3 regions of the Arthrobacter rhamnosi genome follow, and region 3 is predicted to be linked to each of the others. Evidence: riboswitches for the same ligand, from Rfam matches in the RefSeq annotation. Region 3 holds a riboswitch; each other region holds the start of a gene.
What was found. Region 3 has a riboswitch for thiamine pyrophosphate ahead of thiM (hydroxyethylthiazole kinase). Riboswitches for the same ligand answer to the same signal wherever they lie in the genome.
Positions count from the first base shown of each region.

Region 1: it holds a riboswitch for thiamine pyrophosphate, as region 3 does, so the genes downstream of both, ACX80I_RS06400 (MFS transporter) here and thiM (hydroxyethylthiazole kinase) in region 3, are expected to answer to the same signal.
Region 2: it holds a riboswitch for thiamine pyrophosphate, as region 3 does, so the genes downstream of both, ACX80I_RS11445 (ECF transporter S component) here and thiM (hydroxyethylthiazole kinase) in region 3, are expected to answer to the same signal.

Region 1 is NZ_JBTNDT010000002.1:423,916-434,313, forward strand. It holds gene ACX80I_RS06370 (zinc-dependent alcohol dehydrogenase) at 1-157, opposite strand, end outside; gene ACX80I_RS06375 (AzlC family ABC transporter permease) at 256-996, shown strand; gene ACX80I_RS06380 (AzlD domain-containing protein) at 993-1,304, shown strand; gene ACX80I_RS06385 (YnfA family protein) at 1,351-1,689, opposite strand; gene ACX80I_RS06390 (acetate/propionate family kinase) at 1,767-2,882, opposite strand; gene pta (phosphate acetyltransferase) at 2,938-5,016, opposite strand; gene ACX80I_RS06400 (MFS transporter) at 5,166-6,458, opposite strand; TPP riboswitch at 6,453-6,560, opposite strand; gene ACX80I_RS06405 (ArsR/SmtB family transcription factor) at 6,630-6,962, shown strand; gene ACX80I_RS06410 (SRPBCC family protein) at 6,975-7,472, shown strand; gene ACX80I_RS06415 (fatty acid desaturase family protein) at 7,583-8,722, opposite strand; gene ACX80I_RS06420 (ferredoxin reductase) at 8,743-9,852, opposite strand; gene ACX80I_RS06425 (PucR family transcriptional regulator) at 9,951-10,398, shown strand, end outside.
Region 2 is NZ_JBTNDT010000005.1:87,673-98,070, reverse strand. It holds gene ACX80I_RS11470 (FAD-dependent monooxygenase) at 1-1,198, opposite strand, end outside; gene ACX80I_RS11465 (4a-hydroxytetrahydrobiopterin dehydratase) at 1,225-1,872, opposite strand; gene cycA (D-serine/D-alanine/glycine transporter) at 2,063-3,541, shown strand; gene ACX80I_RS11455 (FUSC family protein) at 3,730-4,854, shown strand; gene ACX80I_RS11450 (DUF4235 domain-containing protein) at 4,935-5,195, opposite strand; TPP riboswitch at 5,341-5,465, shown strand; gene ACX80I_RS11445 (ECF transporter S component) at 5,527-6,135, shown strand; gene ACX80I_RS11440 (ABC transporter ATP-binding protein) at 6,132-7,622, shown strand; gene ACX80I_RS11435 (energy-coupling factor transporter transmembrane component T family protein) at 7,619-8,416, shown strand; gene ACX80I_RS11430 (amino acid ABC transporter ATP-binding protein) at 8,460-9,197, opposite strand; gene ACX80I_RS11425 (amino acid ABC transporter permease) at 9,194-9,958, opposite strand; gene ACX80I_RS11420 (ABC transporter substrate-binding protein) at 9,969-10,398, opposite strand, start outside.
Region 3 is NZ_JBTNDT010000003.1:288,398-298,795, reverse strand. It holds gene ypfJ (KPN_02809 family neutral zinc metallopeptidase) at 1-897, opposite strand, end outside; gene ACX80I_RS08090 (SGNH/GDSL hydrolase family protein) at 970-1,887, opposite strand; gene ACX80I_RS08085 (Rieske (2Fe-2S) protein) at 2,199-3,056, shown strand; gene ACX80I_RS08080 (MDR family MFS transporter) at 3,152-4,705, opposite strand; gene ACX80I_RS08075 (thioesterase family protein) at 4,955-5,731, shown strand; gene ACX80I_RS08070 (DUF427 domain-containing protein) at 5,854-6,138, shown strand; gene ACX80I_RS08065 (aldo/keto reductase) at 6,261-7,289, shown strand; TPP riboswitch at 7,394-7,492, shown strand; gene thiM (hydroxyethylthiazole kinase) at 7,531-8,376, shown strand; gene thiE (thiamine phosphate synthase) at 8,376-9,035, shown strand; gene ACX80I_RS08050 (hypothetical protein) at 9,203-9,556, shown strand; gene ACX80I_RS08045 (lipoate--protein ligase family protein) at 9,495-10,229, shown strand; gene ACX80I_RS08040 (MBL fold metallo-hydrolase) at 10,260-10,398, opposite strand, start outside.

The DNA.
Region 1 (10,398 bases), on a different contig from region 3:
GCATGTACGGGCCGAGCACCTCGTAGAGGTGCAGGTCCGAACCGCAGATCGCGGTCGAGGTGATGCGGATGATCGCGTCCGTCGGTTCCTGGATCGTGGGATCGGGGACATTCTCCACGCTGACGTTGCGCTTGCCCTGCCATGTCACTGCCTTCATGGGGCGCTCCTCCGTTTAGTAAGTAGGCTTTCCTTTCCTACTATTCACCCCTTCGCCATGAATGGGAAGCCGGGCGCCGGGTCACCTAGCCTTGAGGGGTGGTTCTCCCCCAGTCCCCCGCAGTGCGCGTCGCCCTGTCCGTGGCCATCGCCACCGGGTTGTACGGGCTCTCCTTCGGCGCGCTGTCCGTCGCCGCCGGGCTCGACCTGGCGCAGACCATGGCGCTGAGCCTCCTGCTCTTCAGCGGCGGTTCCCAGTTCGCGTTCATCGGCGTGATCGCCGGTGGGGGCAGCGGGATCTCCGCGATGTCCGCGGCGGCCCTGCTCGGGATCCGCAACGGCGTGTACGGGATGCAGGTCAACGTACTGCTGCGTCCCTCGCGCTGGCGGAAACTGGCGACGGCGCACCTCACCATCGACGAGTCCGTGGCCACCGCTACGGGCCAGACCGATCCGGACGAGCAGCGCCGCGGCTTCTGGGCCGCCGGCATCGGCGTGTTCGTGCTGTGGAACCTCTTCACGCTCGTCGGCGCGCTCGCAGGCAACGCCATGGGCGATCCCGCGCGGTGGGGGCTCGACGGCGCCGCGGTCGCCGCGTTCCTCGGCCTGCTCTGGCCCCGGATCCGGGCGAAGGAGCCGGCGGCCATCGCCGTCGTGTGCGCCGTGGTGACACTGCTGGCGGTTCCCCTCGTGCCGCCGGGTGTCCCGATCCTCATCGCCGCCGTCGTGGCAGCCACCCTCGGGCTCGCAGGTGTCGGCCCTGCGACAGAGGGCCTCGAGCCCGACGTGGAGCCGTACCACGCGGAGGCCGAGCACCGCGGGACCAAGGGGGCCGCGTGACACTCTGGGGATGGATCCTGCTGGCGTGTGCGGTGTCGATCGCCACGAAGTTCCTCGGTTTCCTGGTGCCCGCGAAGCTGCTCGACAACCCCAGGATGCTCAGGGTGGCCGGGTCCCTGACGATCGGCCTGCTCGCCGCGCTGACTGCCGTGAACACGTTCGCGTCCGGTCAGTCGGTGGTGCTCGATGCGCGGCTGGCGGCCCTCGCCGCGGCCGCCGTCGCGCTCTGGCTGCGGGCGCCGTTCCTCCTGGTGGTCGCGATCGGTGCCCTGGCGGCCGGGCTCGCACGGCTGCTCGGCGCGGCGTAGGGCCTCCCGGCAGCGACCGGGGTAGGGGGCCTCCCGGAGGGCTGGATCAGGTGGTCGGGCGCGGCACGAACATGATCAGGGCGACGCCCACGAGGCAGACGGCCGAGCCGACGAGGTCCCAGCGGTCGGGGCGGAAGCCGTCGGCAAGGACGCCCCACGCCAGCGATCCGGCCACGAAGACGCCGCCGTAGGCAGCGAGGATCCGCCCGAAGTTCGGGTCCGGCTGCAGCGTCGCCACGAAACCGTACGCCCCGAGCGCCACGATGCCGAGACCGGCCCACCACCACGGCCTCCCTTCTCGGACGGCCTGCCAGATGAGCCAGGCACCACCGATCTCTGCCGCCGCAGCCAGCACGAACAGGAGGGTCATGCGCAGGATCGTCATGGCCCCAGTCTGCCCGAGGGCGCAGCAGGGGCTGCCCTCCGGCGGCACCGCCGGGGCAGGACGGGCGAGGGGACGCGCTAGGACGTCCCGACGACGCCGGCGGTCGCCCCGGCGATGGCCGCCTCCTCGTCGGTCGGCACCACGAGGACAGGGAAGGCCGACGACGGCGTGCTGATCGCCCGGGCTTCCCTGCTGCGTTCGCCGTTCCTTTCCTCGTCGAGTTCGAGGCCGAGGGCGCCGAGTTTCGTCACGACGGCGCTGCGGAAGGCTGCCGCGTTCTCGCCGATGCCCGCGGTGAAGACGAGTGCCTGCGCGCCGCCTACGGCCACGTGGTAGCCGCCGACGTACTTCGCGAGGCGGTAGGAGGCCACCTCGATGGCGAGCTTCGCGCGGTCCCCGCCGGACTCGGCGGCCTCGGTCACCGAGCGCATGTCATTGGTGCCCGTGAGGCCTTTCAGTCCGCTGTTGCGGTTGAGGAGTGCGTCGAGGTCCTGCTCCGAGTACCCCTCCCGCATCAGGAACAGCAGGATCGACGGATCGATGTCGCCGGAGCGCGTGCCCATCACGAGTCCTTCGAGGGGCGTGAAGCCCATCGACGTGTCGACGCTCCGGCCGTCGCGCACGGCCGTCACGGAGGCGCCGTTGCCGAGGTGCGCGATGACGCCCGTGAACGTGTCCGTGCCGAGGAGCTCCGCTGCGGCGCGGGCCACATAGGCGTGTGAGGTCCCGTGGAATCCGTAGCGCCGGATGCCGAACCGCCGGTACAGCTCGTCCGGCACGGCGTACCGCCATGCGTGCTCGGGCAGGGTGCGGTGGAATGCCGTGTCGAAGACGGCGACCTGCGGCATGTCCGGCCACTTCTCGGTGATGGCCCGGATTCCCGTGACCGCTGCGGGGTTGTGGAGGGGAGCGAGTGGGTTGAGTCGCTCGATGGCGCGGGTGATCTCGTTGTCGATGCGCACGGGCTCGCTGAAGCGTTCCCCGCCGTGCACCACACGATGGCCGACGGCGTCGATGCTCCGCCCCCCGAGCGCCGCGGTGACCTCGCTGTCCACCTGGTCGAGGGCGGCCGCGTGGTCGGGCACCTCGGCTTCGCCGATACGCTCCACGAGGCCCTCCGCCAGGACGTCGTCGCCCTCGCGTACCTGGTACTTGAGCGAGGATGAGCCGGAATTGATGACGAGGATGATCATGGGGTCCTGTCCTGGAAGAGGGGCGGAAGAGGGGCGAGCGGGGCGGGCGGGGGAGCTAGGCCGGCTGCTGCTGGGCCTGGACCGCGGTGATGGCGACGGTGTTGACGATGTCCTCCACGGTGCAGCCGCGGGAGAGGTCGTTGACCGGCTTGCGGAGGCCCTGCAGGACGGGTCCGACGGCGACGGCGCCCGCGGACTGCTGCACCGCCTTGTAGGTGTTGTTGCCGGTGTTGAGGTCCGGGAAGATGAACACCGTCGCCTGGCCGGCCACCGATGAGCCGGGGAGTTTCGATGCGGCGACCGATGCGTCCACGGCGGCGTCGTACTGGATGGGGCCCTCGACCGCGAGGTCGGGTCGCTTCTGCCGGACGAGTTCGGTGGCGCGCCGCACTTCGTCCACGGCTCCGCCGCTGCCGGATTCACCCGTGGAGTAGGAGAGCATCGCGACACGGGGCTCCACGCCGAACTGGGCTGCCGTCTCCGCAGAGGCCACTGCGATGTCGGCGAGCTGCTCCTCATTGGGGTCGGGATTCACCGCGCAGTCCCCGTAGACGAGGACGCGGTCCTGCAGGAGCATGAGGAACACCGAGGAGACGATCTTCACGCCGTCCTTGGTCTTCACGAATTCGAGCGCAGGGCGGATGGTGTTCGCCGTCGTATGGGCGGCACCGGACACCATGCCGTCCAGCTTGCCGAGCTGCACCATCATCGTCCCGAAATATGCCCCTTCCAGCATGCGTTCGCGAGCCTGGTCGAGGGACACGTTCTTGTGGGCCCGGACCCGCGCATACTCCGCGGCGAATTCATCCCGCAGCTCGGAGGTCGCGGGGTCGACCAGGGTGATGCCGGTCAGGTCCACGCCCTGGCCCGCCGCCAGCTCCCGCACCCGGGCCTCGGGTCCGAGAATCGTGAGGTCGCAGACATCGCGGCGGTGCAGGATCTCGGCGGCCTTCAGGACACGGATGTCCTCGCCCTCGGGCAGCACGATGTGCCGCCGCTCGGACCGCGCGCGCTGGATCAGCTCGTGCAGGAAGCGCAGGGGGGTCATGCTGACGGGCCGGGGGAGTTCGAGCCGCTCCAGCAGTTCGCTCTCGTCCACCTGCCGCGACCAGGCGCCGAGGGCTGCCGCGGCCTTGCGGCGCAGTCCGCTCGCGATCTCGCCCCGCACCTCGCTCACGCGCCGGGCGGCGGTATAGGTGTCGTCGTCGAGCGCGAAGACGGGGAACGGCGCCTGCGCGAGGAGGGCGAGGATGTTGGGGTCCGGTGCCAGACCGCCGGTCAGGAAGAGGGCCGACGGCACCGGGAATTCGGGGGAGAACGACGACGCCAGGGTCGCCACGAGGACGTCCGCCCGGTCGCCCGGCACGATCACCAGGGCGCCGTCCCTGAGCAGGTGCAGGAAGTTGCCGACGTTCATGGCGGCCACGCGCACGCTGGTGACGTCGCGCTCGAGGTTGGAGTTGCCGGCGATCTGGCGCGCGCCCAGTTCCGTGGCCACCTCGGAGACGGTGGGCTGGGAGATCTCGGCCAGTTCGGGGATCACGTAGACGGGGCGGCCGGAACGGCCGGGCCGTACATGCTCGCTGATGGCGGCGACGGCGTCATCGGCGGCCCGGTTGACCATGATCGCGAGGAGGGACACCTTGGCGGCGTCGAGTTCGCGGCGTGCCACGTCGACGGTGTCCGCCGCCTCGTCGACCGACATGTCCTTGGCGCTGATGACGGCGAGCACCATGGCGCCGAGGTTGTTGGCGAGGCGCGCGTTGAGGTCGAACTCGACGGCCGCGTCGTTCCCGGAGAGGTCCGTCCCCTCGACGATGACGACGTCGCACTCCGCGGCGATCTCGCTGTAGATCGCGACGCAGCGGGCGTCGATCTCGGCGCGGTCGCCGGTGACCAGCAGGGCTCGGGCCTCGGCGCGGGTCAGGCCCCCGCGCGCACGGCTGTCCGGGAGGTCGAACGCGCGCTGCATGAGGCGCACCATCGGATCCGCATCGGGATCGTCACCCTCCACGATGGGCCGGAAGAATCCCACGCGGTCGGCGTGCCGGTACAGCATGTCCGCAAGCCCCAGGGAGATCAGGGACTTGCCGGAGCCGTTGGTCATGGCGCTCACATATATTCCGCGGGTCATGGGCCCAGTCTTGCAGGGTCCCCGGACCCCCGCCATAACGGGTGTCACGCCGTCGGGGCGGGTTCCGCGCCGTCGGAAAGGCAGGGATAACCGGTCCAGGGCGTACGGGGACGCCTGTTCTGCCGTCTCGGTAGGCGGCCTCCGCGCCCTCAGCCGAGGGGTGCGCGCGTGTCCGTCTCCGGGCCCCATAGTCCGCCCGCTGCCACCAGCAAGCCTGCGAGGACCAGCAGGGCGGCGATCGGGGCGCAGGTGCCGAAAGCAGCCTGGAGCGGAGGCAGATAGTAGGGGTAGAGCGCGGGCACCACGATGGACAGGCTGTACCCGAGGCCGTAGCCGCTGGAGCGGACGCCGCCGGCGAAACGTTCCGAGAGGTACGCGCCGACGGGCCCGTACACCGATACGGTCACCACCTGCAGGGCGGCGCAGAGCACGACGACGGCTACCGGACCCTCCACGGCGAAGATGGACAGGAAGCACACCGGGGCCAGAACGGCGGCCAGCACTCCGAAACCGACGAAGAAGAGCCGTCGTCCGAGAAAGGTGGACAGGTGTCCGCAGAGCACCATGGCGACGGCGGAGACCGCGGTGGCGCAGAGCAGGGCGAAGGTGACACCACGTCCGTCGAAGGTGCCGGCCCTGGTCAGTTCCGCCGTAAGGGTCGGGATCGCCATATAGGTCAGCAGCCAGAGTCCGGTCATCAGGGTGAAGGTCTGCAGGAACACCCGACGGTCGGGACCGACGAGGACATCCCGCAGGGGGAGCGGCACGGTGACCCGGGCTACCGGAGCGTCCGCCACCTGGCGCCGGTAGTACCCGAGCATGACGAGCGCCAGGATGCCGCCGACGACGAAGGGCACGCGCCAGCCCCAGGCCGCGTAGGACGCAGGACCGAGGACGGCCAACAGCACGAGGACCAGGGCCGCGATGGTCGTATTGGCCACGGGGGACATCGCCATGATCAGCCCGCTGGCAAGCCCTCGCCGTCGGGGTACGGACCACTCCATGGCCAGCGGGACGGCAGAGGTGTACTCGCCGCCGAGGAAGACGCCCCCGAGGAACCGCAGTGCCAGGATGAGCACCACCGTTCCCCAGCCCAGGACCTCGTGACCGGGGACGGCGGCGATCAGCAGTGTGGTGGCGGCGATACCGGCCAGGGCCACCTTCGTGACGGCGGTGCGTCCCACCCGGTCGGCGATGGGGCCGAGGACCGCAGCGCCAAGGGGGCGGCCGATGAGCGTCGCGGTGAAGACGAGCCCGGCGGCCGCGATGACATTCTCCGCACCCAGCAGGGTGCTCGCCGCGGGGGCGAGGGCGATGACCGGAAGGAAGATGTCGAACTGGTCGACGAAGTTCCCGAGGATCCCGCCCCGGACGGCGTGGCGCGCCCGCCGTTCGTCAGTGGTTCGCATCGTGGCCGGGGATGCCATGGAGGGATGGGGCATTGCATTCTCGCTTCCTTCGCCGGCATGATCCGGGGCAGGTTCGGCGGTCGAAGCTGCAGCAGCTTCCTCTCAGCCCTTGCCGGGGCTCCCGCGGGAATAGGTGGCTCCATCCTGCCATGCCGCGGTAAGAGCCCTTGACCTTCGTGCTCACCGGGCATAACGTACAACCACATGGTTGTAAATCAGATGAGTGAGGACGAGGTGGACCGCCTGTTCCAGGCGCTCGCCGACGCGACACGGCGGGATATCGTGGCGCGCGTCCTGGTCGCCGAGTATTCGGTATCCGGCCTGGCCGAGCAGTACGACATGAGTTTCGCAGCGGTACAGAAGCACGTCGCCGTGCTCGAGCGAGCCTTTCTCGTCACCAAGGAGAAACGCGGACGGGAGCAGATCGTGCGGGGACAGGTCGACGGCGTGCACAGGGCCCGCCGCCTGCTGGACGACTACGAAAGGATCTGGCGACAGCGGGTCGAACGGATCGAAGAGATTCTGGATGAGGACTAGGAAGGCATCATCATGGCGGTCATCAGTACGGAGAAGGACACCGAGGCACTCAACTTCCGGCTCGTCGCGGAGTTCGACGCGGGGGTGGAACGCGTCTGGCGGATCTGGGAGGATCTGCGGCAGCTCGAGCGGTGGTGGGGACCGCCGACGTGGCCCGCGACCTTCGACTCCCTGGAGTTCGTCCCGGGCGGGCGTGCGGCCTACTACATGACCGGTCCCGACGGCGAGAAGGCGCGGGGCTGGTGGCGCATCACCGGCGTCGAGGCGCCGCACCGCCTGACGTTCGACGACGGGTTCGCCGACGAGGACGGCGAGCCGGTGGCGGACATGGGCGAGACCCACGCCGAAGTCACCCTCGAGGACCTCGGCGGGCGGACGCGCATGACGATGACGACCTCGTTCGAGTCCCTCGAACAGCTCGACCAGATGGTCGCGATGGGCATGGAGGAGGGCCTCAGGCTCGCCCTCGGGCAGGTCGATGCGCTCCTCGCGGAGGATGCCTCCGTCTGATCCGGCCGGGCTGCCCGGTGCCTCCGGTGAGGTACCGGGAGAACAGGAAGGACCGCCGAAAAACGCTTTCGGCGGTCCTTCCTGTCGGCTCGGCGGAGTGCCAGGCGCCCTTACGCGGTCCGGGGCTTGCGGTTGGGCAGTGCGAGCTTGAAGATCTTTCCCCAGGTGGAGGCGACCTGCTTGGGCAGGGGGCCGGTGGTGTAGGGCAGGTTGTAGCGCGAGCAGATGTCGCGGACCTTCACGGCGACCTCGGCGTACCGGTTGGACGGCAGGTCGGGGAAGCAGTGGTGCTCGATCTGGTGCGACAGGTTGCCGGTCATCAGGTGCATGAACTTCGAGCCGGAGATGTTGGCGGAGCCGATCATCTGCCGGACGTACCAGTCGCCGCGGGTCTCCCCCTCGACCTCCTCCTCCGTGAACGTGTCCGTGCCCTCGGGGAAGTGGCCGCAGAAGATGACGGCGTGTGCCCAGAAGTTGCGGATGGCGTTGGCCGCGAGCGTCCCGTAGAGGGCCTGCTTGCCGGAACCCGTCAGCATGGCGACGGCCGGGGTGGCGGCGTAGTCCTTGGAGAACTGCGTGAGGACCTTCTTGCCGACGGCCTTGAGGTCGCGGTTCATGTCCTCCTTGGACTTCAGGCCTTCCTTGTACTCGGGGATCTCGAGGTCGTACAGGGCGATGCCCCACTCGAAGACCGGCGCCAGGATGGCGTTGTACAGGGGGTTGCCGAGGTTGAAGGGGCGCCACGGCTGGTCGGGGTCCATGCGGAGCAGGTTGTATCCGACGTCCCTGTCCTTGCCGATGACGTTGGTCCAGCGGTGGTGCAGGTCGTTGTGCGTGTGCTGCCAGGAGCGGGCAGGGGTCACGAAGTCCCACTCCCACGTGGTCGAGTGGATGTCCGGATCGCGCATCCAGTCCCACTGGCCATGGAGCACGTTGTGGCCGATCTCCATGTTCTCGAGGATCTTGGCGACGCTCAGCATGGCCGTGCCGGCGACCCAGGCGGCCTTGTACTTGCTGAAGAGGAGGGTACCGCGGCCTGCGAACTCGAGACTGCGCTGGACCTTGATGACGCGGCGGATGTATGCGGCGTCGGTCGCCCCCCGCTTGGCGAGGATCTCGTCACGCACGGCGTCGAGCTCGCGGCCGAGTTCCTCGACCTGCTCGTCCGTCAGGTGCTTGGCGGCGTCGGGGCGGACCAGGGGGTGGCCCGACGCCGCAAGGGCGCCCGGGCGGGTCAGCGTGGTGGTCATGGGGACTCCTCCGTTGGGGGTTAAAGGTCGAGGTTCACGGGCCCGGCGGCCGCCGAGACGCAGGTCTGGATGAGCTGGCCGGGTTCGTTGTGCAGTTCACCCGTCCGGAGGTCCCGGACCTGCCCGGCACGCAGCGGGATGAGGCAGCTGTGGCAGATGCCCATGCGGCAACCGCTCGGCATGAGGATGCCGGCATCCTCGCCGATGTCCAGCAGCGGGGTGTCGCCGTCGGCCTGTACCTCGCGGTCGGACTGCTCGAAGGTGACGAGGCCGCCGTCGTGCCCGGCGCCGGCGGTGAGGTCGGTGGTGAACCGCTCGATGGTGAGGGTGCCCGTGCTGGCCTGCGCCTCGGCTCCGGCCGTGATGCTCGGGGCGGTGCGGGCGGTCTCGAGGGCTGCCTCGCGGTTCCAGAGTTCCTCGGCCGAGTTGAGGAAGCCCTCTGGGCCGCAGGCGTAGGCGGCGCGGGACCGCCAGTCCGGGCAGAGGTCCGCGATGGTCTTGGCCGTGAACTCCAGCCTGCCACGGGCGCTCGTGAACCAGTGGCGGACCGTGAGGTTGGGGAACTGGTCGGCGAGCTCGTCCAGTTCCTCGCGGAACAGGCTCTTCTCCGGCGTGCTGTTCGAGTTGATGAGCACCACGTCGGCGTCCGGGCGTCGGGGGACCAGCGTGCGGATCATGGACATGACCGGAGTGATGCCGCTGCCCGCCGTGAGCATGAGCAGGGACCGCGGGTGCTCGGGAAGGACGAAGTCGCCCTGCGGCGGCGCGAGGAACAGGACGTCCCCGTGCTTGGTGTCCCGGACCAGGACGTGCGACACCGCGCCGGCGTCCTTGACCGTGATGGCTGGATCGTGCCCGGCGGCGTTGCTCAGCGAATAGGAGCGCCAGTGGCGGACGCCGTCCAGTTCGACGCCGATGCGCGCCCACTGCCCGGCCTGGTGGCCGTGCCAGCCGTGGCCGGGGCGGAAGTAGATCGTGGCGGAGTCCTCGGTTTCGCGCACCACGCGGGTGACGACGCCCCGGAGCTGGCGGGAGGAGTACACCGGATTGAACAGGGCGAGGAAGTCTTCCGGCGTGAGCGGGGTGATGAGCGCGGAGGCTACACGCGCCAGCTTCGTGAACCGGATCATTGCACCAACGATATAGCCTCTCCCGCTAAAATTCTTCACTCTTCGCATACAGTTGACGGAGTTGCATTGTCGTGGAGAGATAGATCGGGGCCGTCCGGATGAGTTCTGACGAGGTTGTGGGAACTCCTCCCGAGCCGCCCTGGCTCGCCCTCCCGCCCCAGGTGAGCGACCGCCTCCGGCCGCTCACGGGCGATCTGGTCGAGGCCATCATCCAGACCGTCCCCCAGCTGGTGCCGGCATATGCGCGTCCGATCGAAGGGGGCTTCGGCCACGCACTGCGCCTCGGGGTCGCCGTCGCCCTGGAGCGGTTCCTCGAGTTGCCGGGCACGAGCCTGCCCGCACTGTCCGACCAGAGCCGCCAGCTGGTGGCCGGCCTGGGCCGCGGCGAATTCCGCCAGGGACGCAGCATGGATTCGCTGCTCGGGGCCTATCGGATGGGTGCGCGCGTGACCTTCCGGGAGATGTCGCGCCGCTCGATGGAGGAGGGCCTGGGCTCCGCGGTGGTGGTGGACCTCGGGGAATCGATCATGGCCTACATCGACGAAC
Region 2 (10,398 bases), on a different contig from region 3:
GGCCGAGGTAACCCGCGAGCCGCCGGCCGACCGGCAGGCGGGGGAACAGGGCGACGGCGACCGGCAGTACGACCCGGGGCACGTACCTGCGCACGGCCATGACGACCTTCGAGGAGGACGTCAGGCCGCGGAACACCAGGTCCGTCGTCGTGAGCAGGCGCACCGCCACGGGCCGGCGTTCCGCCTCGTACCGGCCGAGGAGCGTCTCGGGTGCACGCCCCGCGACGACGTCGGCGAGCTTGAACGCGAGGTTGTGGGCGTCCTGCAGCCCCGTGTTCATGCCCTGCGCGCCGACCGGGGAATGGACGTGGGCGGCATCCCCAGCCAGGAACACGGAACCCGTGCGGAACTGCGCGGCGATCCGGTGGTGGATGCGGTAGGTGGAGAACCAGCGGTAGTCCTCGTAGGTCACGCCGAACGCCTCGGCCATCCGGCGCCGCGCGAAGTCCTCGGTGACGGACGGGGCGTCGTCGTCGCCGGCGGTGCCGATGAGCCGCTGGCCGTTCCTGCCCTCCTCGTCGGGCCGCATGGGGAAGGCCAGGAGGAACTCGGTCGCCTCCTGGCGGATGTTGACGGTGGCGGGAGGAAGCCCGCTCACTCCCACCGCATCGACCAGGTAGAAGGTCTGCCGGCTGGTGGTGCCCTCGAACGCGATCCCGGACAGGGTACGGACGAGTGAGGACGCCCCGTCGCAGCCGACCGCGAACCGCGCGGACACGGTTGCCGTGCCCATGGGCCCCTCGACGACGGCTCCGACGCCGCCGTCCACCTGGTCCAGGGACCGCAGCCGGTGCCCCCAGCGGACGGACCCGCCGAGTGCCTGCAGGTTGTCGACGAGGAGCCGCTCGTTGGCGCTCTGCTCCAGCATGTGCATGCCGGGATAGGGGGAGAGCCCCCTGCCGAGGCCGCCCAGCGGGACCGGCGCGAAGGCCCTGCGCCCGAACCCCGGCCGCACGGACTCGGCGTGCACGGCCTCGGCCAGCACCCGGTCCACGACGCCGAGCTGGTCGTAGATCTCCATGGACCGCGAGTGCACGCCCAGGGCACGGGACTCCACCGTCGGGCCGTCCTTGCCGTCGATCAGCACCACGCGCACGCCCAGTCTCACCAGCCAGTTCGCCAGCATCAGGCCGGTGGGGCCGGCTCCCACCACCAGGACGTCGACGCTCCCGGGGTCGTGCCGTTCGTCCTGCTCCATCGCGGGCCTCCTCGCCGGTGTCCTGGTCAGCGGTCCAGGGTCGTGCAGACGCAGGCCCGGTTGCCCTCGGCGTCGGCCAGCACGGTGAAGGACGGCGCCCGGGTGGCGTCCACCACGGTGCCTCCGGCGGCGACCGCCGCCGCGATGCGGGCGTCCGCCGCGTCGTGCGGCACCCAAAGGTCGAGGTGGAACCGCTGCCGCGGCGTCTCGTGCGCGTCGGTGTGCTGGAACCACAGGAGCGGAACGCGCCCGGAGGGGTCGACGACGTCGTCGCCGTCCACCGCGCCGGCGTCCCCGGTCAGCAGCGCCGCCCAGAACGGGCCGATCGCGGCCGGGTCGGCGGTGTCGAGGGCGAGCTCGACGACGGCGGGAGCCGCGGGGTCGGCGGCGATGCCATGCGCCGAGGCGAGTTCGCTGACCGCCCTGGCCAGCCGGACGTCACGCTCCGTGATGCCGGACGCATCATGGCTGAGGAGCTTCACGTCGACGTGCCGGTAGGTCAGCACGACGTCAGGGTGGTGGTCCATCTCCTCGGCGAGCTCGCCGATGGCCGCGACGAGGGCGAGGCCGGTGGCGAAGTTCCCGGTCAGGAAACGGGCGTGGAGCGCCTGGGCCAGCTTCCGCCAGTCGCCCAGGCCGGCGTCGAGGATCTGGCGGGTGCCGAGGATAGTCATGCGGCCAGTATGGCCCCGTCGGAGAGGCAGGAGAAGGTCTGCCGCCCACGCAGTCGACGGCCGCCCGGTGAGGCTGTGATTTGACTCTCAGTTCCCTACGGTTCAGGGTTTTATGTCTGTCATATCCGTCTTTACCCACGCAACCGCCGCTGCCTTCCTGCCCCGCGGCTGCGGAAGGAACACCTCCTCCATGTCTGATCCCGTACTCTCGGCGCCGGCCTCGACCCGCGCCACCGGCCGTTCCAGCTCCTCGCCCCACCTGACCCGGGCGCTGAGCAACCGCCACATCCAGCTGCTCGCCATCGGTGGTGCCATCGGCACCGGCCTCTTCATGGGCTCGGGCAAGACCATCTCGCTTGCCGGTCCCTCCGTGATCTTCGTCTACATGATCATCGGCTTCATGCTCTTCTTCGTCATGCGCGCCATGGGGGAGATCCTCCTGTCCAACCTCGAGTACAAGTCCTTCAGCGACTTCGCGGGCGACCTGCTCGGACCCTGGGCCGGGTTCTTCACCGGGTGGTCCTACTGGTTCTTCTGGGTCGTGACGGGCGTCGCCGACATCGTCGCCATCTCCGGCTACGTGGACATCCTCGCCCCCGGGACCCCGCTGTGGATCCCGGCGCTGGCCACCCCCGTGGTGCTGCTGCTCCTGAACCTGCCCACGGTGAAGGCTTTCGGCGAGGCCGAGTTCTGGTTCGCCATCATCAAGGTCGTGGCCATCCTGGCCCTGATCGCCACCGGCATCGTCATGATCGCCACGCATTTCACCTCTCCCGCAGGGCAAGTCGCGAACCTCGCCAACATCTGGAACGACGGCGGCATGTTCCCGCACGGGCTGTTCGGCTTCATCCTCGGCTTCCAGATCGCCATCTTCGCCTTCGCCGGCATCGAACTGGTCGGCACCGCCGCCGCCGAGACGAAGGACCCCGAGACGACGCTTCCCCGCGCCGTGAACTCCATCCCCATCCGTGTGCTGCTCTTCTACGTCGGAGCGCTCACCGTCATCATGGCGGTCAACCCCTGGCGGACCATCGATCCCGCGAACAGCCCCTTCATCGGCATGTTCACCCTGGCCGGCCTCGGTATCGCTGCCGTCGTCGTCAACCTGGTGGTGCTGACCTCCGCCGCCTCGAGCGCGAACTCCGGCATCTACTCCACGTCGCGCATGGTGTTCGGACTTGCGCAGGACGGCAACGCCCCGAAGGCCTTCGGCACGCTCAGCCGCCGCCAGGTGCCGCAGAACGCTCTCCTGTTCTCCTGCATCTTCCTGCTCGCCGGCCTGATCCTGCTCTACTCGGGTGACTCCGTGATCGGAGCCTTCACGATCGTCACCTCGGTGGCCTCGGTCCTGACGATGTTCGTCTGGTCCATGATCCTCATCAGCTACCTGGCGTTCCGCCGCCGCCGTCCCGAGCTGCATGAGCGGTCCGCGTTCAAGATGCCCGGCTCCGCGTTCATGCCCTACGTGGTCCTTGCCTTCTTCGTGTTCATGCTCGTAGCCCTCGCGCAGGCCGAGGACACCCGGCTGGCGCTCGTCGTGACGCCGGTGTGGTTCCTCCTGCTCGGAGCGGCCTGGTACGCCAACCGGAAGACGCCGCTGCAGCAGGCCCGCATCGAGGAGCACAAGGCCACGGTGCAGGCCGAGCAGGCGGCACGCGCAGGCCGCTAGGTCCCGGCACCACCGCTCCGGAAGACCGCTCCGGAAGACTGCTCCGCAAGACCGCGCGGAAACACCGCGCGGAAGCACCGAAGGACCGTCCCCTGGAAATCGCTTGGGGGGCGGTCCTTCGTCGTCCTCCCGGAGTGCGGAGCGGCGGGGACACCGATGGGCCCGGGTGCGGATGCCATACTGCAGGGATGGCCAAAAACAGGACTCCCTCCGGCCGCATCCTCGCCGCCCGCGTCGACGACGACCTGAAGGAGCGGCTGCGCGCCGCAGTGGTCCATCCCCACCTCCTTTTCGCGGGCAAGGCCGCCCTCGCGGCCGCGCTCGCCTGGACCTTCGCGCTCGCCATCCCGGGGGAGGCCTCCCGGTACCCGTACTACGCCCCGCTGGGCGCCCTGCTCGCGCTGTACCCGACCGTCGCGGGAACGCTCAGGTCGGGACTGCAGACGGTCGCCGGCCTCACGATCGGGATCATCCTGGCCCACATCGCCGGATGGGCGGGAGACCCGGACTGGCTGACGATCGCCTTCGTCGTCGGCGTGGGAGTGCTCCTCGCGGGCGCCCTGCGGAGGACGGCGGGCGGCGGTTCCGGGATCGCGTCCGCCGGGCTGTTCGTCCTGGTCATCGGCAACGATGACCTCGGGTACTCGCTGGGCTACTTCGTCCAGACCGTCGTGGGCGTGGGCGTGGGCCTTGCCGTCAGCGCGCTGATCCTGCCGCCGCTGAACCTGGACGATGCCGTGGGACAGGTGAGCCGGCTCCGTAGGACGGCGTCCCGCCAGCTCCAGGAGATGGGCGAGGCGCTCGAGGAGGACTGGGAGGCGGATGATCCGCGCTGGCCCCAGCGGCGGGACGACCTGACCGCCACGGTACGCAATGCCCGCGAGGCCCTGCAGTACGCGGACGAGAGCAGGAAGGGCAACGTCCGGCGGCGCTTCCACCCGCATGACGCGGACCGCGACCACCGGCACGTCGAGGTCCTCGAAGCCGTCGCGACCCACACGCTGAACATCACCAACATGCTGCAGGACGCGCTCCATGGAACATCCCGCGAGCAGCCCCTGCCCGCCGCGGTCCGGCCGCCCCTCCAGCAGGCCTTCACCGCCGTCGGCGACGTCCTGGACCTGTGGACGGTGGAGGAGGACGACGCCGGGACGCTGCGGGTGGCCGAGCGGAGCCTGAAAGCGCTCGAGGTCGCTGCGTACGAGTCCTCGTCGAAGGACGTCCCCTTCGGTGCCGCGGCCGCGATCGGCATGAACCTGCACCGCATCCTGCAGGCCGTCCGGCAGGAGCAGGAAACAGGCCGGGCGGCCTAGCGGTACTGCCGGGGGACACAACGAGGGGCACCCCGAAGAGTGCCCCTCGTCACTGGATGAAACTTCCTGCGTGGAACCGCTCAGGTGAGGTCGCGGGTCTTCGCGAACCGGTCGATCGCCTTCTGCGTGGAACGGTTGGTGAGCACCTGGATGGTGGTGCTCACCACACCCGAGACGATCGCGAACACCAGGGCGGAGCGCAGGGTGTTCTCCAGCCCGTCCTTGCTCTTCGGTGGCGCTTCACCCGTGATCTTCTCCCACAGGAAGTCGACGAGCTTGGTCCCCACGAAGCCGGCGCCGACGCTCATGCCCGCGCCGAGCAGCTTGAACAGTACGTTCATGTCTCTCCTTCTGGTCCGGTAGTCCTCCGCCTAGCCTAGCCGCGGCGGGCGGCCCCCGGCACAGCTGCACGCACGGGGCCGGCCCTGCACGAGGAGCTCATCTGCCGGGGCTCCCCCTGCGGTGTAGGATCGGTAGCGCTCAACCAACATACGACAGGGGAGCGCCGACCGGCAGCATGCTGCGGGAACGGGCGCTGAGAGTGCGGACCGCCGCAGACCCTCGAACCTGATCCGGCTAGTACCGGCGAAGGGAGTCGAGTTCTCAGAGTGCACGGAAACTGCCCCGGCGGTCCCCGGCACCCTCCCCTCCTGTACCTCAGGAGGAATCACCATGGCATCATCAACCGCCCTCAACGGCACCTCTCCCCGCACCCGCCAGTGGCGCGTCGTCGACATCGTGGTGGCCTCGGTCATCGCGGTCGCCGTCGGCGTCCTGTTCTTCGCATGGTCCGCGGGGTACTCGGGCATCAGCGTGCTCACGGCGGGCTTCCCGCCCCTGGCCGGCCTGTACTCCGGCGGCTGGCTCATTGCCGCCGTCCTCGGCGGGCTCATCATCCGGAAACCCGGCGCGGCGATCTACTGCGAGGTCCTCGCCGCGGCCGTCGAAGCCCTGCTCGGTTCCCACTTCGGGATCACCGTGCTGCTCTCCGGAGTCATCCAGGGGATCGGCGCGGAGCTCGTCTTCCTGCTCTTCCTCTACCGGAAGTGGAACCTCCCGGTAGCGCTGCTCGCCGGTCTCGGTGCAGGCCTCGCGCTCGCGATCAGCGAGAACATCCTCTACAACGCGCTGTGGACGTTCGAATTCAAGCTCCTGTACACGGTGTTCGCAGCCATCTCCGGCATCGTGATCGCCGGGCTGCTGTCCTGGCTCGCCATGCGGGGCCTCGCCCGGACGGGCGTCCTGTCCTCGTTCGCCGCGGGCCGCACGGCGGACGTGTGACACCAGCGCAGGCACCCTTCCCGGGCCCCGTGCACGTCCGCGCCCGGGAATGGGGCTGGCGTCACGCCGGCCGGAAGGCCTTCGCCGCACGCCGGCTCGATCTCGACATCCCGCCGGGGGAGCGCGTCCTGCTCCTCGGCGCCTCGGGCGCGGGCAAGTCGACCGTGCTCGCCGGTCTGGCCGGCCTGCTCGGGACCGGCGACGAGGGCGAGCAGGAGGGTGAACTCCTGCTCGACGGCGCGCAGCCGGCCGGCGCCCGGGGGCGCGCCGGGCTCGTCCTGCAGGACCCCGAGACGCAGGTGGTCCTCGCCCGCGTGGGCGACGAGGTGGCCTTCGCGGCCGAGAACCTGTCGGTGCCGCGCGAGGAGATCTGGCGGCGCGTGGGCAGGGGGCTCGACGACGTCGGGCTCGACCTCCCGCTCGGCCACCCCACGGCGGCGCTCTCCGGCGGCCAGAAGCAGCGACTCGCGCTCGCGTCCGTCCTCGCGATGGAGCCGGGGCTGCTCCTGCTCGACGAGCCCACCGCGAACCTCGATCCCGAGGGAGTCCTCGAGGTGCGCGACGCCGTCGTCCGCGTCCTCGAGCGCACCGGAGCCACCCTCGTCGTCGTGGAGCACCGCGTGGCGGTATGGGCCGACGTCGTCGACCGCGTGGTCGTGCTCGATGCGGGCGGAGGGGTCCTGGCCGACGGGCCGCCCGCGACCGTGCTCGCCGGGGGCCCGACCCGGGACCGGCTTGCCGCCGCAGGAGTCTGGGTCCCGGGATGGCAGCCGGTGGTGGGCGGACCGCTCCCCGCCGGTGGCGGGGAGGCCCTGCTGTCGGCCTCCGGTCTCACCGTCGCCCGCACCAAGCGGGGACCGGCCGCCGTCGAGGACCTCGCCGTCGAGGTGCGCGCGGCCGGGGCGCTGAGCATCACCGGCCCGAACGGGGCCGGGAAGTCGACCGCCGCCCTGACACTCGGCGCCCTGCTCCGCCCGCGGGCGGGACGGCTGGAGGCATCGGCGGCCCTGGCCGGGACCGCCGCGGGTGACCCGTTCCGCTGGCGCTCGTCCGAGCTGGTCCAGCGCATCGGGACGGTCTTCCAGGAGCCCGAGCACCAGTTCCTCACGGCGACCGTCGCCGACGAACTGGAGTTCGGGCCGCGGCGGGTGAGCGGAGCCCCGGACCTGCACCGCGTGGCGGAGGTGGCCGAGCGACTCCGCCTCACCTCTCTGCTGAAGGCCAATCCCTTCACGCTGTCCGGCGGGGAGAAGCGGCGCCTGTCCGTCGCGACGATGCTCGCGACCGCCCCGCGCATCCTCATCCTCGACGAGCCGACGTTCGGCCAGGACGCGGGAACGTGGGCCGAACTCGTCACCCTGCTGCGCGAGCTGATCGACGGAGGCGTCTCCGTCCTCTCCGTCACGCACGACGCCGATTTCATCGCAGCACTGGGCGGCGCCACCCTGCACATCTCGGGCGGAGCGGGACGGCTGGTGACCCGATGAGCACGGACCACCCGACCCCGGTGCTGACCGGGAAGACCCTGCTGCGGGCCAATCCCGTGTCCAAGCTCTTCGCCGCCGTCGTCATCACGCTCGCGCTGATGGCGAGCATTGACTGGGTGAGTGCCGCGGTGGTCCTCGCCTGCGAACTCGTCCTCCTGCCCCTGCTGGGCATCAGCGCGCTGGGGCTGGCGCGGCGGATCTGGCCGCTGCTGGTCGCCGCGGCGATCGGCGGCTACGGGACCGCCCTGCTGGCGGAGAAGACGGGGCGCGTGCTGCTCGACGTCGGGCCGCTCCTCTTCACCGAGGGGTCGGTGGCGTCCGGCATCGCGGTCGGGTTGAGGGGACTGGCGCTCGCGCTCCCGGGCATCTTCCTCCTGCTCACCACGGACCCCACGGACCTCGCCGACGCGCTCGCACAGAAGCTGCACCTGCCGCACCGGTTCGTCCTGGGGGCGCTGGCGTCGCTGCGACTGGTCGGCCTCCTGGTCGAGGAGTGGGAGGCTCTCGGGCTGGCCCGGCACGCCCGGGGCATCGGCTCGGACGGCTCGATCGTCGCGCGGACCCGCAACCTGCTGGGGCAGTCCTTCGGGCTGATCGTGCAGGCCATCCGGCGGGCCACCCGGCTGGCGACGGCGATGGAGGCCCGCGGATTCGGCGGAGGAACGCGCACGTGGGCGCGCGAGAGCAAGCTGGCTCCGCTCGACGCCGCTGTCGCCGCCGTCGGCCTCCTGATCGCCGCAGGTGCAGTGACGGCGGCCGTCCTGGCCGGGACCTGGAACTTCCTCCTGTCCTGACCGGGACGACCGCCGTCGTGTCCTGCTGGTCCTGCGGTGGCGCCTACAGCACGTCCGAGAGGAACGACTTCAGGCGCGGCGTCTGCGGGTTGTCGAAGACCGCGGCCGGCGGACCGGACTCGACGACGACACCGCCGTCCATGAACGTCACGGTGTCCGAGACGTTGCGCGAGAAGCCCATCTCGTGGGTGACGACGACCATCGTCATGCCCGCCGTGGCGAGGTCCGCCATGAGGGCGAGGACGCCCTTCACGAGCTCCGGGTCCAGTGCGGAGGTCGCCTCGTCGAAGAACATGACCTCGGGGTCCATGGCGAGCGCCCGGGCGATGGCCACCCGCTGCTGCTGGCCGCCGGAGAGGTTGCCCGGACGGACGTCGGCCTTGTGCTTGAGGCCCACCAGGTCCAGCTGCGCGAGGGCCTTCTCCCGGGCCTCGTCGGCGGACATCTTCCGGAGCTTGCGCAGCGCGAGGGAGACGTTGTCCACCACGGTCTTGTGCGGGAAGAGGTTGAACTGCTGGAACACCATGCCGAGGCGGCGGCGCAGCTCGTCCGGGTTGTCCTTCAGTACCGACCGGCCGTCGAGCAGGATGTCGCCCTTGTCCGGTTCGATCAGGCGGTTCAGCACCCGCAGGAGCGTCGACTTGCCGGACCCGGAGGGGCCGATGACCGACGCCGTCGTACCCCGCTCCACGTGCAGGTCGATGCCGCGCAGCACATGGTTGGAGCCGAAGGAGAGGTGGAGGTCCCTACCGGTCAGGGTTCCCGATTCGAGAGTCTTCATGCCTTCGCTCCTTCACCGATCTTCGCGGCCAGTTCGTCGGGCTCGGGCTTCTCCCGCTTGCCGACCCGCAGCCGGTTGTCGATGTAGTTGACCAGGTGGGTCAGCGGGATCGTGAGGCACAGGTACAGGGCGGCGGAGGCGATGAGCGGCGAGAGGTTGCCCGTGTTGCTGGCCGCATCGTTGCCGATCCGGAACAGCTCACGCTCGCTGGTCAGGAGTCCGAGGAAGTAGATCAGCGAGGACTCCTTGATCAGCGCGATGAACTGGTTCACCAGGGCGGGCAGCACGCGCCGCACGCCCTGGGGAACCACCACGAGCTGCATGGAGGAGCGGTAGCTGAAGCCCAGTGCGCGCGAGGCCTCCAGCTGTCCCTTTTCCACACTCTGGATGCCGGAGCGGAAGATCTCGCCGATGTAGGCCGCCGCCATGAGCGACAGCGCGAGGATGCCCATGGGGAACGGGCTCGTGCTGCCGGTGGCCTGGCGGTAGATCGGGCTGAGGCCGATGCCGATGAGCAGGATGATCACCACGGCGGGGACGCCACGGAAGATGTCCGTATAGATGCGCGCCACCCAGCGGAGCAGCCGGTTCCGGGAGATCCCCATGATCGCGAGGAGCATGCCGAGGACCGACCCGATGATGCCGGACGTGATCGCGAGGATCAGGGTGTTCCGCAGTCCGACCGCCAGGAGTTCCGGCAGGACGGCGGCCATCGCCCCCCAGTCGAAGAAGGTCTGCGAGAGCTGTTCAAGGGCATTCATGCAGGGACCGCTACTTTACTTCCACGGCTTTGCTGCCGGGCTTCCAGTCGGAGGGCATCTCGCGGTCCGGGTACCACTCCTTGGTGAGCTCGGTCCACGTGCCGTCCTCGATCACGGCGTCGAGCCCGGAGTTGAGCGCGTCGATCAGGGGCTGGTTCTCGCTGTTCACGGCATAGGCCGTGAAGTTCTCGGTGTTGATGATGGTCTCGGCGATGGTGGTGTCATCGCCCTCCTTCACCTGGCCGGTGGCCTGCTGGGACGGGGCGACCCACGCGTCGACCTGGCCGTTCTTCACGTTCGCGTAGACCGTGTTGTAGTCCGCGAAGCGCACGGGCTCGAGGCCGAGGGTGTTGGTCACGTAGTCGTCCTGGACGGTGCCCTGCACCACGCCGATGCGGGTGCTCTCCGAGAGGGAGTCGAAGCCCGTGACCGAGGAACCG
Region 3 (10,398 bases):
GTCGAGGTCGGCTGCGGCGAGGGTGTCGCACGATCTCAGGTCGCCGGTCTCGTAGCCCTGCGAGAACCAGGCCTGCCGCTGCGCGCTGGAGCCGTGCGTCCAGCCCTCGGGGTTCACTCGTCCCGTGGCCGCTTCCTGGATGCGGTCGTCGCCCACGGACGATGCGGCGGACAGGGCGTCCTGGAGGTCCGTGGTCGAGAAGGGGATGAGGAACGGCTCACCGGACTCGGGGTCCGGCACGGACGTGGCGTGCGCGGCCCACATGCCGGCGAGGCAGTCCGCCTGCAGTTCCACCCGGACGGCGCCGGACTCGGCTCCCTGCGGGTCCTGCTGGGCGGCCCCGAGAGTGCCGATCAGGTTCTGGATGTGGTGCCCGAACTCGTGCGCCACCACGTACTCCTGGGCGAGCGGACCGCTGGAGGACCCGAAGCGCGTGACGAGGTCGTCGAAGAACGCCGTGTCGTAGTAGGTCTGCTGGTCCGTGGGGCAGTAGAACGGTCCGACGGCGCTGGTCGCGGTGCCGCAGCCGGTATCGGTGCTGCCCGTGAACAGCACCACGCTCGGCTGGGTGTAGGTGACGCCGAACTGGTCGAGGTAGGGCTGCCAGAAACTGTCGAGGCTCTCCGCCGTGCCGAGGATGCGGCAGTCCAGCTGCTCGTTCGCATCGGCGCCGGTCTGGCATGCGTTGATGGCGTCGACGGAACCTCCGTCCTGTTGCTGCGTGGTCCCCGCGCCTTCCTCGAGACCGAGCTGGTTCACGACATCGGGCCCGAAGATCAGCGACAGGATGAGGAGGAGGCCACCACCGAGACCGCCCCCGACGGCGGCGCCGCGTCCCCGTCCCCGCCGGTCGCTGACGCGGGAGGGATCGAAGCGGGCGTTGTCATTGAAACTCATGGCTCAACAATAAGCGGACTTAGCGTTGTCGTGGGCCACGACCCGGCGGGGTTGTGCTTCTCGAGCGGCCCGCTACTCGAGGGGCCGGCGTTCCCGGGGCCAGTGGAGCAGCGGGTCGACGGAGGTGTGCGCGACCCCCAGCTTCAGTGCCCTCAATTCCTGCTCGAGCACGTCCGCCGCCCTCTGGTGACCTGCGGGACCGAGATGCACGTCGTCGGCGAGGAATGCCTCCAGCTGGTGGGTGGTCAGCCAGTCCCCGGCCGACACGAAGGGGATGCCGCGCTTGTCGGCCAGGTCGGCGAGCAGGGCGTCGACCTCGTACCGGCGCGCGCCGCCGTCCTGGGCGCTCCGGCTCAGGGTGCCGATCATCACCAGGCGTGAGGACGGATACGTGCGTCCGAGTTCCAACACCAGGGCATTGGCGCCGGCGAGGATGTCACCGTCCGATGCTCCTAGGGAGGCGTCGTTCCCTCCGCCCTGCACGACCACGAGTGCGGGATCCCCGTGCGGCAGCACCCAGTTCCCGCGGGTGAGTGAGTCGTAGTAGTTCGCGTCGCCGGCGTCGTTCGCGGCAATGAATCCGGTGCCGCCGGCGCCGGCGAACCGCACGGTGTACCCGAGTTCGCGCAGGGCCAGCTGGGGCCAGTTGTCCGTCCCGGCCGACTGTGAGTCCCCGATGAGGACGGCGGTGCGGCGGATGTCGGGCACCACGACTTCGCGGCGGTCCGTTACGGGATTCCTGGCGAGACTGCCGGCGGGCTGCTGTGCGGGCAGCTGTGCGGGCTGCTGTGCCGGCTGCGTCCGGGCCCGCATCCTCGCCCTAGTCGGCTCCGTGGGGTTCCTCCCCGGGGCCTCCTCGCTCGCAGCATGCGCGGCGATGCCCGGAGGAGCGCCGGCGGGGGAGGCCAGGGCGTGACGGGTCTGCGCCGAGGTGGGCGACACGCACCCCGCGAGGAGAGTGAGGGACACCCCGAGGGTCAGGAGAACCACGCGCGGTGAACCCCTCGGACGTGCCGGCGGAGGCCCGAGAACCCCGGTCGTCGTGCTGCAGTGCATTGCCATCCCCGTGCCCCCTCGGACTCCCCTCCAAGTCCTGCGCCAAGTTTACAAGCGCGGGGGACGCCACGCCGGGATGCGGGCCGGGCGGGATTCTCGCACCGAAGTGCGCGCAGGCCAAGACAAACCTCGCCGCGCCGCGCCGGGTTGTCAGGTGTAGGAGCTGCTGGAACGGTGGGGACCGGGCGGCGTCGCGGTCAAATCCCGTCGGCTGGCCTGCCGTCCCGGACCAGAAGGAGCAAAGGATGAACATCCTGCACGTAATGCTGGACGGACTCGAGCACGCGAAGTCGCTCGACAAGGTCGCCGACCCGATCGCGGCAGCAGTCAGCAAAGCCGTCAAGCCTCGCATGATCCGGAACGTCCTCAGCGGTACGGCCATCGGCCACCACCTCCATCCCATGCTGGTCGTCGTGCCGTCGGGTGCCTGGAGCATGGCCTCGTTCCTCGACCTCGCCGGAGGCAGGAGCTCCCGCAAGGCGGCCGACCTCCTCGTCGGCGTCGGCATCCTCTCCGCCGTACCGACCGCCATCGCGGGCCTGCACGACTGGTCCGACACCCAGGAGAAGGAACGCCGCGTGGGGATCGTCCACGCTGCCGGCAACTCCCTGGCCCTGACGCTGTACACCGCCTCGACGGTCGCGAGGGCCAGGGACAGCCGCACCCTCGGCGTCCTGCTCGGACTCGGCGGCCTCGGGTCGATGCTGTTCAGCGCCTACCTCGGCGGGCACCTGAGCTACGCGAACGCCGTCAATGTGAACCGGACCGCCGGGCACGAGGGACCGAAGGACTGGACGCGGGTGGCCAGCGACGCCGACATCGTCGAGGGCGGGCGGCAGCTCGTCGAGGCGAACGGCGTGCCGATCCTGCTGCTGCGCCACGCCGGCAGGCTGACGGCCATGGACAGCGTCTGCAACCACCTCGGCGGCCCCCTGCAGGACGGCCCCATCGAGGACGGCTGCATCACGTGCCCGTGGCACCAGAGCATGTTCCGGCTCGACGACGGCAAGAACTACCGCGGACCCGCTGCCGTCCCGCAGCCCGTCTACGAGACGCGAGTCACCAGCGACGGCTCCATCGAGCTGCGCCAGCCCGCGTCCTGACGCTCCGATTGACGCCCCGCCGCAGCGACTATCGCACCGACGACGAAGCCCCACCGGGATGACCCGGTGGGGCTTCGTCGTGGAGCAGCGGGCTCCTAGTGCACGGGCGCGGGAGCTTCCCCGGTCACCGAGGGCGTGCGCACGAAGAACGAGGCGACGACGGCGAGCAGGAAGATGACCGCCCCGTACAGGAACGCCGCCCGGATACCGCCGGCCATCGCCGGAAGCTGCGCGGCGCCGTCGGCCGCCAGTGCCGTCGACTGAAGGGTCATCACCGAGATGAAGAGCGCGGTGCCCGCAGCGCCTGCCAGTTGCTGCGCCGTTCCGAAGACCGCACTGCCGTGCGAGTACAGGTGCGGCCTGACGGACCCGAGGGCCGAGGTCATCAGCGGGGTGAACATGAGGGCAAGCCCGACGCTGAGCAGGACGTGAGCCACGAGGACGAGGTGCGCGGGCGTCGTCTCGGTGACCCGGGTCATCGACCAGAACACCGCGCTGACCAGGAGCGCACCCGGGACCAGGAGCACCCGGGGCCCGCGGCGGTCGTAGATCCGGCCGACGACGGGGCCGAGCAGGCCCATGGCGAGGCCGCCGGGGAGGAGCAGCAGCCCGGACACCAGCGGATCCAGGCCGAGGACACTCTGGACGTAGATCGGGATCAGGATGATGGTGCCGAAGAGTGCCATCATGCTCACCGCGATGGCGACGATCGAGATGGTGAAGTTGCCGGACGTGAACACCCGCAGGTCGAGCAGGGCCGCGTCCCGCCGCTGCAGCACGAGCTGGCGGGAGATGAAGGCGGCGAGTCCGACGATGCCGGCGACCAGGGGGATCCACGCAGGGAAGGCACTGCCGGCCGCGGCCTCGCCGAGCTGGCTGAGGCCGTAGATGATGCCGCCGAAGGCCACGGCGGAGAGGATGACCGACGGCACGTCGATCGACGATCGCCGCGGCTCGGTGACGTTCTGCATCCTGGCCGATCCGATGACCAGGGCGGCGAGGGCGATCGGCAGGACCAGCCAGAACATCCAGCGCCAGTCGAGCACGCTGAGGATGGCTCCGGAGATGGTGGGGCCCAGCGCGGGCGCCACGGAGATCACGATCGAGATGTTGCCCATGATCTTGCCGCGCGATGCGGGAGGCACGAGCGTCATGACCGTCGTCATCAGCAGCGGCATCATGATCGCCGTGCCGCTCGCCTGGACGACGCGGCCGACCACGAGGACGGCGAACCCCGGGGCCAGGGCGGCGATGAGGGTGCCGAGGCTGAACAGGCCCATGGCGGCCATGAAGACCGGGCGCGTAGTGAAGCGCTGGAGGAGGTAGCCGGTCACCGGGATGACCACGGCCATGGTCAGCATGAAGGCCGTGCTCAACCACTGGCCGGCACCGACGGTGATGCCGAGGTCCTCGACCAGGCGCGGGATGGCCACGCCCATGATCGTCTCGTTGAGGATCACCACGAACGCGGAGATGAGCAGGATGGTGATGACCAGCCTGTCGCGTGCCGGGAGGGCGCCCTCACCGGTGGCACCCGAGGAGGCAGTGCCGGAGGAGGCCGTGCCTGGCGAGACCGCAGGGCGGGAGGGCGCAGCGCCTGCTCGGCTCGGAGTCGCGTCTGAGACGCGGGACGGGGGACTGGAGGTCATGGGAATCCGCTCGGTTCGAAATGCTGTACGGCGCCGCCGGATGTCCTCCGCGCGGGCCGCGTCCGGGACCGGGCCCTGAAACGTTGACCCGGTCAATCATTGAACCCCCGGCGTCCGGATCCTATTCCGGGACGCCCTTCCCGGTTCCACTAGCATGGGGCGGGTGCGTGCCCGGGACCGATGTCCAGGGCCTTTCCTCCGCTCACCGCGCAGGACGCGATCCCGGCCCGTCCGACGAAGGAGACTTCCGTGCCCGATTCTTTCTACCGTGATCTCGGCGGCGGGAGGTTCGAATCGACGATCCACGCCCAGGGCGCCTGGAACCCGGAAGAGCAGCACATGGCACCGATCTCGGGCCTCCTGACCCAGTGCCTGCTGGACTGCCAGCCACGGGACGGCATGCAGCTCGGCCGCCTGAGTTTCGACATCCTCGGGATGATTCCGGGCGGTGAATTCGAGGTCCACACGGCCGTCGTCCGGCCCGGACGGACCATCGAACTGCTCGAGGCACGCATGGAAGCCGGCGGCAGGACCGCGATCGTGGCGAAGGCATGGCGCCTCGCCACCCAGGACACGGCAGCCGTCGCCGCCGTCGAGGACCCGATGATGCCGGGACCCGAGGCCGCGGGTCCGCACGAGGGCATGACGGCGTGGCCCGGAGGGTTCATCCGGTCCCTGGAGGTCCGGGTGGTGCCGGGCCACCGGCCCGGGCGGGGGCAGGTCTGGATCCGGAACCCCTACCCGATGGTGGAGGGCAGGACGAGCGCCGACGTCGTGCGCCTCGTGGGCATGATGGACGCGGCCAACGGCATCGCCTCGCGCGTGGCACCCGGTGGCGACAGCTGGATGTTCCCGAACGTCGACCTGCAGATCCACCTCCACCGCCTGCCCGCCGGCGAGTGGCTCGGCCTCGATACGCGCGTCACGTTCGGCGCGAACGGCGTGGGACTCACCTCCAGCGTGACGCACGACCTCGACGGTCCCTTCGGGCGGATCGAGCAGATCCTCACGGTCCGCAAGCTCTGACTGCCGTACCCGGAATGCCCCGGCGCTCGCCGGGGTTGCACAGGGTACGGACGCCCTTGCCGCCGTCGGCAGGGAGTGGACAGCCTGCCCGCGCGACCGCACGTCCCCGAGGAAGAGGAACCATGCCGAAAGCAATCTGGAAAGACAGGGTCGTCGCGGAGTCGGCGGACACCGTGATGGTCGAGGGGAACCACTACTTCCCGCCGGGTTCCATCTCCCAGGAGTTCTTCGTCCCTACGGAGACGCACACCGTGTGCCATTGGAAGGGCACGGCGAGCTACTACACCCTGGTGGTGGACGGCGAGCAGAACAGGGACGCCGCCTGGAGCTACCCGGAACCGAAAGAAGCGGCGGAGAACATCCGCGGTTACTACGCTTTCTGGAAGGGCGTCACCGTCAGCGAGTGAGCATCGGAGGAGGGGCGCCGTCCCACGATGGCGCCCCTTGCCATGCTGGTCGCAGGACAGCTGCGCCCGGCCCAGGATCCAAGGACACGGCGCCGCACGGCGCACAGCAAAGGAGCAACCCCATGGAGTACCGGAAACTCGGTAACAGCGGCACCTCGGTGTCCCACCTCGCCCTCGGCACGATGACCTTCGGGGCGGAGTCGGACGAGGCGACGTCGCACGCCATCCTGTCCGACTACGCCGCGGCAGGCGGCAACCTGATCGATACGGCGGACGTGTACTCCGCCGGCACCTCCGAGGAGATCATCGGCCGCTGGCTCGCGAAGAACCCGGTGGAACGGGACCGGATGGTGCTCGCCTCCAAGGGCCGCTTCCCGATGGGCACCGGCCCCAACGACCTCGGCCTGTCGAGGCGCCACCTCCGGCGAGCGCTCGACGCCTCGCTGGCCCGGCTCGGGGTCGACCACATCGACCTGTACCAGGTGCATGCGTGGGATCCGCTGACCCCGCTCGAGGAGACCCTCGGCTTCCTCAACGAGGCGGTCGTCCAGGGCAAGATCGGCTACTACGGGTTCTCGAACTACACCGGCTGGCAGCTCACGAAGGCCGTGATGACCGCCCGCCAGCGTGGCTACTCACTGCCGGTGACGCTGCAGCCCCAGTACTCGCTGCTCGTGCGTGACATCGAGGCAGAGATCGTCCCCGCCGTGCTCGACGCGGAGATGGGGATGCTTCCGTGGTCCCCGCTCGGCGGCGGCTGGCTGACCGGGAAGTACTCCCGCGACGCCGAGCCGACGGGCGCCACCCGGCTCGGGGAGAACCCCAAGCGCGGCATGGAGGCCTGGGAGAAGCGCAACGCGGACCGGACGTGGGACATCGTCGACACCGTGACCGGCATCGCGGCTGAGCGTGGCATCAACGCCTCCCACGTCGCACTCGCCTGGGTCGCTGCGAAGCCCGCCGTGACCTCCGTGATCCTCGGCGCACGCACGCAGGACCAGCTGGCCGACAACCTCGCGTCGTCCGGCGTCGTGCTGACGCCCGAAGAGCTCGACCGACTCGACGAGGTCAGCGCCCCCACCTTCGGGGACTACCCCTACGGGGCTCCTGGGCAGGAGCAGCGCAGCCGCAAGATCGAGGGCGGCCGCTAACCAGGCGCAGCTGCTCGTCCCGGTGCCGGTCCCTCCGGTCACCGCCCCGGCACGCCGGGGCGGTGACCGGGCTTGGATGCATCCGCGCGACGCGTTACCGTTCGAGCAGCGACACGGGGTGTCCCTCCACCGGAGGGGCTGAGATAAGACCCGTCGAACCTGATCCAGCTCATACTGGCGAAGGGATGTCCTGCCGGGCCCTGGTGTCCGTCCGTCCTCTCGCCCCAGCGAAAGGCAGCACATGACGGAATTCCCATCGGCAACCGCGGACCCCGCCCGCACGATCAGCGCCGAGGCCTGCGCGGGGCTGCTCGCGGACCTGCGCAGTGCCTCCCCGTTGGTCCAGTGCATCACCAACGCGGTCGTCACCAACTTCACCGCGAACGTGCTGCTCGCCCTGGGTGCAGCCCCCGCCATGGTCGACATCCCCGGGGAAGCGGCGCAGTTCGCGCCCGTGGCCTCCGGGGTGCTCGTCAACCTCGGCACACCCACCGAGGCGCAGCGCGCGGCCATGCTCGAGGCCGCGGAGGCGGCGGCCGCGTCGGACACGCCCTGGGTGCTCGATCCCGTCGCCGTGGGGTTCCTGACCGTTCGCACCCGGACGGCCCAGCAGCTCGTCGCCCAGCGCCCCACCATCATCCGCGGCAATGCATCGGAGATCATCGCCCTCGCCGGCTCCGGCGGCGGGGGACGCGGCGTGGACTCCGTGGACGAGCCCGCCGCGGCGCTCGACGCAGCACGCCTGCTGGCATCGCGGTACGGTTCCGTCGTCGCCGTCTCGGGCGCCGTCGACGCCGTCGTCCCGGCCGACGGCGCCGTCGTCCGGGTGGCCAACGGCACGCCGCTGCTGACCCGGGTCACCGGCGGCGGCTGCGCGCTCGGTGCGGTGATGGCGGCTTTCGCTTCGCTCACACCGGATCCACTGCTCGCGGCCACTGCGGCCACCGGCGTGTACACGCTCGCCGCGGAGAAGGCCGCGATCCTTGCGGAGGGCCCGGGAACCTTCGCCCCGCGCTTCCTCGATGCGCTCGCGGCCATCACCCCGGCCGATGTCCGCCAGGGCCTGGTCCTGCCGGAGGACTCCTGATGCCGCGGCCCGATCCGGCGTCGTACCTGCCGCTCTACCTCGTGACCGACACGGAGCTGTGCGCGCCCCGGGCGGTCGCGGACGTCGTCGCCGCCGCCGTGGCAGGGGGTGCGACCTGCGTGCAGGTGCGGGACAAGCACGCGGGAGGGCGGGACCTGCTCGCGCTCCTCGCCGCGGTCGCCGGCGCCGTCGCGGGCCGGGTACCGGTGCTGGTCGATGACCGGGTGGACGTGTACCTCGCGGCGCGGGAGCAGGGCGCACAGGTGCACGGCGTCCACGTGGGCCAGTCCGACCTGCCGCCCGATCTGGTGCGGCGCATCGTCGGCCCGGACGCCGTCGTGGGCTTGAGCGCGGCGACCGCAGACCAGTTCGCCGTCGCGCACGCCCTTCCCGCCGGCACGGTGGACTACCTCGGCGTCGGCGCGGTGCATGCCACCGCCACGAAACCGGACCACCCGACACCGCTCGGCGTCGACGGCTTCGCTGCGCTGGCGGGCACGGCGCGCCTGCCCTGCGTGGCGATCGGCGGGGTCACCGCGGCGGACGCCTCCCCGCTCCGCCAGGGGGGAGCGGCAGGAATGGCAGTCGTGTCCGCGATCTGCGCGGCGCCCGACCCCGCACGTGCCGCGGGGCTGCTGCTGGAGGCCTGGGAGTCCTGAGGAGCGCGGGTGCGCACCGCTGCAACACCGGGTGCGCACCCGGTGCGCACCGGGTGCGCACCGGTGCGACAGCGTGCGGCCCGGCATGGTCCGGCACGGTCCGGTAACCGAAAGAGGCTCGGACGGCAACCGGGAGAGGGGGTGCCTGCCGCCCCTAGAATCGCCGTGTGGCAACGAGGAGGGACATCCTTGCCGGCATGGTGATCGTGCCGCTCCTCGTGGCGGAGACTGCGTGTAACGGAGGTTCCATGGACAGCGGACAGCCCACAGGTACCGCGGCGGGGGATCCCGCCGTCCTGACAGCGCGACCGGGCACGGCGGAACCGGGTACCGGGACGAGGCCGGGGGTGCACGCCCTCGGCGTGGCGACGAGGCGGGACCCGATCGTCTTCGTCCCCGAGTCGGTGGACACCGACGAGCCGGTGCTCAGCTTCTCCCGGCTCTGCCTACGATGGATGGATGAGCACTCCATGGCATGGCGCTGCCGAGCTGGCGCTCGTTCTCGACCCGGCCTCGGATGACGCGGCCGCAGAGCTGGAACGCGGCATCGCGCTGCTGCGCGACGTCGCCGTCGGAAGCAGGCCCCCGACGCTGCGCCTGTACCGCCCGAGTCCCACGGTCGCCTTCGGACAGCGGGACGCACGGCTGCCGGGTTTCGGTGAGGCGTGCGCCGTATCGACGAAGCACGGCTTCGTCCCGCTGGTGCGGCGCGCAGGCGGGCGCGCCGCGGCCTACCACCGGGGCTGCCTCGTGGTCGACCACCTCGAACCCGCCGCGGACCCCGTCGCCGGCACGCGGGCCCGCTTCGCCGCGTTCGGGGAGTTCTTCGCCGGGATACTGAGCGGCGTCGGACTCGACGCGCACGTGGGCGAGGTCCCGGGCGAGTACTGCCCCGGTGAATTCACGGTCCACGGGCGGGCCGACGGCGTCCCGGCCGTCAAGCTCGTCGGCACGGCGCAGCGCGTCGTCGCGGGTGCGTGGCTCTTCTCGTCGGTCCTCGTCGTGGAGGACTCGGCGCCCCTCCGCGCCGTGCTCACCGACGCCTACGCCGCGCTGGGGCTCGAGTGGCGGCCGGCCACCGCCGGAGCGGCGCAGGACCTCGCCGGCGGCGTGACGGTCGACGCCGTGGAGGACGCCCTGCTGGCGGCCTACGCCGCGACCGTGCGCCTTGCCCCCGCGTCCCGCCGCTCCTGACGGCGGGACGCGGGAACGGAGCCTACGGCATCAGTGTCCGCGCCGGATCCATTCCTCCAGATGCGGAGCCTCGTCGCCGATGGTGGTGCTCTCCCCGTGGCCGGTCCGCGCGATGGTCTCCAATGGCAGTGTCAGGAGCCGGGTGCGGATGGACTCGATGATGGTGGGG